Regions from separate parts of the Paenibacillus sp. P4_A9 genome, predicted to be linked through region 1. Evidence: riboswitches for the same ligand, from Rfam matches in the RefSeq annotation. Region 1 holds a riboswitch; the other holds the start of a gene.
The links. Region 1 has a riboswitch for thiamine pyrophosphate ahead of thiC (phosphomethylpyrimidine synthase ThiC). Riboswitches for the same ligand answer to the same signal wherever they lie in the genome.

Region 1 (3,112 bases):
TCCAGTTAGCCAACACCTACACCTCCTCTAGCAACGCCCTAAGCGCATCAAGTGTCATTCGTGTGCCAGTTAGCTGGCTGCCGCCCTCTGGAACAAAATGCGTTTCAATCGTATATAAACCATCGTATCCATCTGCTTCAAGCGCTTTGATCTGAGCCGCTAATGCAACATTGCCAGAGCCCAGAGGCACACATTTGGCTGTTCCATCCTGACGGATATACGCATCCTTCAGATGAACATGTGCCAAGGTACTTTTCATGGACAGGTAACCACTCGGGAATGCCTCTCTAGCACCATACGCCTCATTGCCCGGATCCCACAAACCTCTAACAGATGGCGAATCGACTGCCGAAACAAGCGCCGCTACTTCCGCTGCAAAGCCTCCGTTACAGGAAGGCTCATTCTCAAGGAGCAGGATCACACCTTCCTTAACGGCGATTTTTCCCGCCTTTTTTAGATGACGAACAACTTCATCACTGTGCTGCTGCGGATCCGTTTCCCGCCAGAACGAGAAAATACGAATGCGTGGCGTCCCCAACAGCTTAGCGATCTCAATAACCCTATGAAGCTTATTAAAATGCTCTTCAACACTCTGTTCCTTCTGCCCGAAGGTGTCTCCGGATTCAACCAACCGCTTCGGTTCCAAGGCACACTTAAACAAGGGCGAAGCAATGGCGGAAACATACAGTCCGTGATCCTCCACCACTTTGCGGATTTCGACGATCTGAGCATCAGCCAACTCCGATACATTGATGCCATTGACAACTCTGACTTCCACATGCTTTAAACCCTGTTCAGCAGCCCAATTTACAGCCTTCTCGAAATTGGGGGATACCTCATCCGACAATACGCCTAATCGATTCCAAATCAATAAAACCCCTCCGCCTACGCCTGAATATGTGATGCTGATTTCTTATTTTCTTACTATAACAAGATTGTCTGGGGAAAAGTTGACGTTTCTATTGAACTAAGTTTACATTTTTTTCGCTTTTAACCGATTGTAAATAAATGGGTTTTTAATTCAAAATCAAAAGCAGTAAATAAAAGGAATTTGAGTGCATATGTGGAATAGATGTATATACACATTATGATGCCTTGTAACTTGAAGATGCCAGTCATTTGATCATGAAAAAAGGGGGTAAATGTATATGAAATCAACGGGAATCGTAAGAAAAGTGGACGAGCTGGGACGTATTGTTTTGCCTATTGAACTTCGACGGACACTTCATATTGAGATCGGTGATGCGATCGAGGTCTATGTAGATCCTGAGCGTATTACACTTAAGAAGTATATGCCTGCTTGTGTGTTCTGTGGGAATTTTGAGGACATGACCTATTTCAAAGGGAAGCTCGTTTGCAGCAATTGTATTGAAGAGATTACCTAACCATTTGCGTGAGCATACATATCGGCAAGACCGAACATAAGCCCTCAGGGATGATCCTGATGGGCTTTTTTCACAAATAACATTTGCATAATTTGGAATTAACGTGTAAATTAAATACCTAAGTGCATAGTCACGGGAGCTTGGTGAGACCAGGCTGAGAGGATAGTTATAACTATCGACCGTTAAACCTGATCTGGATAATGCCAGCGGAGGAACACAAGATCTCTTTGTATACCAGGAGACCGCCTCTATTAGAGATGCGGTCTTTTTTTCGCAGCATGAATCCTCCGCTTGATCACAATCAATTATTGGAGGCGTGGTAAATGTCAATGGAAACAAGTAAAGAAACCGTATCTTCTTCAACCTCCTCTTTTCCGGGAAGCAAAAAAGTGTATGTCGAGGGCTCACGAAAGGACATCAGAGTCCCCATGCGTGAAATCACACTGAGCCCTACCACAGGTGCTTACGGAGAACAGGAAAACGCCCCTTTGCGGGTGTACGACACGAGTGGCGCATATACAGATGAGGAGATCCAAACTGATATTCGTGAAGGTATTCCACCTAATCGTACGAATTGGATTATAAAACGCGGCGATGTTGAACTGTATGAAGGCAGAACGATTAAACCGGAAGATAACGGATATACCAAGGGAGAGCACGTTGCTGAGGTTTTTCCTGGCTTACATCGTCACCCTATGCGAGCGAAAATAGGTCGTAATGTAACCCAGATGCATTATGCACGTCAAGGTATCATCACGTCCGAAATGGAATATATCGCGATTCGCGAAAATGTATCTCCGGAATTTGTGAGAGACGAGGTCGCTCGCGGCAGAGCGATCATCCCTGCAAATATTAATCACCCTGAGAGTGAGCCTATGATTATTGGACGTAACTTTCTCGTAAAGATAAATGCGAATATAGGAAATTCTGCAGTATCGTCTTCCATTGAAGAAGAAGTGGAAAAAATGAGATGGGCTACTCGCTGGGGAGCTGATAATATTATGGATCTCTCTACGGGTAAAAACATTCATACAACAAGGGAATGGATTATTCGCAACTCCCCTGTTCCTATTGGTACCGTGCCTATTTATCAAGCACTAGAGAAAGTGAATGGCAAAGCAGAAGATTTGACGTGGGAAGTGTACCGTGACACGCTGATTGAACAGGCCGAGCAAGGTGTCGATTACTTTACCATTCATGCTGGTGTACTGCTGCGTTATGTCCCTCTTACGGCTCAACGAGTAACAGGTATTGTTTCTCGAGGCGGCTCTATTATGGCAGCCTGGTGTCTCGCCCACCATAAGGAAAACTTTCTGTATACCCATTTTGAAGAGATCTGTGAAATTATGAAAGCCTATGATGTATCCTTTTCTTTAGGCGACGGGTTGCGCCCAGGATCCATTGCAGATGCGAATGATGAGGCTCAGTTTGCAGAACTAGAAACATTAGGTGAACTCACCAAAATCGCCTGGAAGCATGACGTGCAAGTCATGGTAGAAGGTCCTGGTCATGTACCTATGCATTTAATCAAGGAAAATATGGATAAACAACTTGAAATCTGTGACGAAGCTCCTTTTTACACATTAGGACCGCTTACAACGGATATTGCGCCAGGCTATGACCATATCACTTCGGCCATTGGAGCAGCGATGATAGGCTGGTTTGGTACTGCCATGCTGTGTTATGTAACTCCCAAAGAACATTTGGGTTTGCCCAATAAAAATGAC
Region 2 (3,112 bases), on a different contig from region 1:
CTCATCGTTCAGGTTACCACGCTGTGTATTTTCGCTGATGATATCGCTGTAATTGATCTCCGATAATTTCCGTCTAACGGTGTTATACACAGCGGCATCAATCCGCTCTTCCCCGCCTGTGATGGATTGTATCGTACGCAGGAACTGCTGAGCATCATCAATCCGCCATACCGTATAGTTATCAACTTCGATCGGCTTCTTATCTTTGGTTAGAATGGAAGTAGGCTTGCTGTCATACACCATCTGATATTTAGGAAGCGTGCGAACCGATTCAATAAATGGGATTTTAAAATGAATCCCAGGCTCCGTTTGAATACGAACGGCTTCTCCGAACTTGAGAACGACGCGGTATTGTCCTTCTTTTACAATAAAGATGGAAATCAGGAAGAAAAAAGCGAGAACTACAGCAACGATCGATCTAAAAATCCATTTGCGTTGCATGGTCATTTCGCAGCCCCTCCTTGCGCTGTGCCTGTTGCAGCAGCAGGTGTCCGTAACAGCTCATTAATTGGTAAATATTTGACCGTTTCGCCGGTGCTGTCACTGATGAAAATTTTGGCATTCGGCAATATTTTCTCTAACGTCTCAATGATAAGCCTGCTTTCCGTAACCGATTTATTATTCGCATACTCCGCATAAAGGGCATTGAACTTCGCAACATCCCCTTGAGCATTCAAAATACGTGACTTCTTCTGGGCTTCGGCATTCTCAAGAAGGGCCTGAGCGTTCCCGCGCTCCCTAGGTAGGATATCATTTTCGTATTTGGTAGCGACGTTAATCTTCGTGTTTTTCTCTTCGCGAGCATTCGTTACGTCTTTAAAAGCATTTTGCACATCGCCCGCAGGCGGCTCGATATCTTGGAACTTCAAGTCGACAATATGGATGCCTGTTTGATATTTAGTCTGCATCTCAATCAATCGCTCTTTGACCTTGCCTTGGATCTCGGTTTTTCCTTCTGTAATGGCAAAGTCGAGCGCCGTAGCGCCGATCACCGAGCGAATTGCTGCACTCGCGGAGTTGCGAAGGAACATTTCTGCGTTATCAATGTTGTACAAGTAGTTACGCATGTCACTGATATTCCATTCCACAACAGCATCGGCTGATAAAATATTTTCATCCCCCGTGATCATCATCGCTTCCTCTTCGACTGGCGTAATTTTACCGCCTGTTTCACGGAAGCCGATTTGGATACGCTGTGTCTTTTTGGCAGGCAGTACAATCACCTGTTGAATCGGGAAAGGGAGTTTAAAGTGAAGCCCAGCTTCCTTCTCCGTTGTATATTTACCTAATGTTAAAATAGCTGCTTTTTCATGCTCCTGCACCGTATAGAAGGTGGACGATCCAAAAATGAGGACAAGAACGATAATAAGGCCGGCTATGATTTTAGTCACCAAGCCTGGTGGGAGCGAGGTAGGTCTTCGTCGATCTGGTTCTGGCAGTACAAATGGTTCCATTGAAAACACCCCTTTAATATAAGATTTACTGCTATGCTATACGGGGGAAGTTGGAAATAGTTTCAATAGGAAATTAGTTATTTCCAAGAGTTGGCTGCCATGCTATGATATTGAGTAATTGCATACGAATGAATCCCTAGGGGCGCCGAGAGGCTGAGACAGTGTATACTGAACCCTTTGAACCTGATCTGGTTGATACCAGCGGAGGAAAGTGGAACGAGCTTTGGAGCCGATTTAATATCTGTATATGATGAGGCAACCTACAACCACTTTCCTGAGGAAAGTGGTTTTTTTTGTGTTTTTCAATAAGATAAGGTCAGGAAGTTTAGCTTGGTTAAAAAGAAGTGATGTTTCGTAGGAGAGGAGTCAGCCTTCTATGTCAGAGAGAGAACTGCATGTCATATCCAATGGGAAGCTGTCCTGGTCAACGTTAGCGACGATTGCAGATCAGATTCATCCGTATGTTACGGCCATTCATATTCGCGAGAAAACGAAGTCGTTGGATGAGGTTTTCATCGGTGTGCAGTACCTAATAGAGCAGGGTATTCCTGCAAAAAAGCTGTACGTCAACGGATTTCCATCGATTGCACTGGCTTTACACACTGGCGGGCTGCAGCTTCCTGGTACGACACCATCCCTTGTTTTTCAGGATGAGTTATGCCAGGGGATAAAGCGCATCGGAGTCTCCGTGCATCATGCCGATGAGGCAAAATGGCGTGAAAAAGAGGGAGCCGACTACGTCATGTTCGGTCATATCTTTACGACAAACTCGAAGCGGGGAGCGCCGCCTAGAGGCTTAGAGCAATTACGGAAACTAGTTAATCACGTTAACATTCCTGTGATAGCGATTGGCGGGATGACGCCTGCGAGAGTAAAATCCGTGCTGGATACAGGAGCATCTGGTATCGCGGTCATGAGCGGAATTTGGGAAGCAGCGGATCCACTCGGAGCCGTTCTGGCCTATCACGATGAGCTTAGGCAAATAGAGGTGAGTTAAATGTCAGCAACAAGATCAGATGTCATCATCATTGGCGGTGGTGTTATCGGTACATCCATCGCGTATTACTTGGCTAAAAGAGGGCAATCCGTCACGCTGCTGGAGCGCGGCCAGCTGGGCAGAGAAGCCTCGGCAGCCGCAGCAGGCATGCTCGGCGCGCAGTCCGAGATGGAGGACACCGGCGCCCTGTTCCAGTGGGCGCGCAAGAGCCGTGCCATGTTCCCCGAGCTAAGCGGGGAACTGCGAGAACTCACGGGCATCGACATCGGTCTCGTCCGTGAAGGGCTGCTGAACGTCGCGCTCAGCGACGTTCAAGAGAAGGAGCTGCGCGCGCGTGAGAAGCTCCAGCGCGACGCAGGCGAGAAGGCCCAGTGGCTCAGCGCCGCTGAAGCCACGGCCTTAGAGCCCGCGCTGAGCGGGGCGACGCGCGGAGCCCTCTACCTGCCCGAGGATGGGCAGGTGGATGCGCCCTTACTGGCTGCCGCGTTCGCGCAGGCGGCGCAAGTGCTGGGGGCGAAGGTGGAACCCTTCGCCCAGGTGCAAGGGCTGCTGACCGCGCAGGAGCGCGTCATCGGCGTGCTGACGGCCGCCGGTCCGCTCTACAGCGACGTCGTCGTCGTCGCCGCAGGCACGTGGAGCGGTCAGCTGCTTGCAGGCATCG

Region 2: linked by a shared signal. The riboswitch ahead of AC1DVJ_RS05160 (thiamine phosphate synthase) and the one ahead of thiC (phosphomethylpyrimidine synthase ThiC) in region 1 are both predicted to bind thiamine pyrophosphate.

Annotation. Positions count from the first base shown of each region.
Region 1 is NZ_JBFUHL010000028.1:27,239-30,350, forward strand. Features, by position in the region: gene AC1DVJ_RS17960 (Gfo/Idh/MocA family protein) at 1-13, opposite strand, end outside; gene AC1DVJ_RS17965 (sugar phosphate isomerase/epimerase family protein) at 17-871, opposite strand; gene AC1DVJ_RS17970 (AbrB/MazE/SpoVT family DNA-binding domain-containing protein) at 1,149-1,385, shown strand; TPP riboswitch at 1,508-1,617, shown strand; gene thiC (phosphomethylpyrimidine synthase ThiC) at 1,715-3,112, shown strand, end outside.
Region 2 is NZ_JBFUHL010000003.1:275,597-278,708, forward strand. Features, by position in the region: gene hflC (protease modulator HflC) at 1-447, opposite strand, end outside; gene hflK (FtsH protease activity modulator HflK) at 444-1,454, opposite strand; TPP riboswitch at 1,583-1,681, shown strand; gene AC1DVJ_RS05160 (thiamine phosphate synthase) at 1,831-2,451, shown strand; gene thiO (glycine oxidase ThiO) at 2,452-3,112, shown strand, end outside.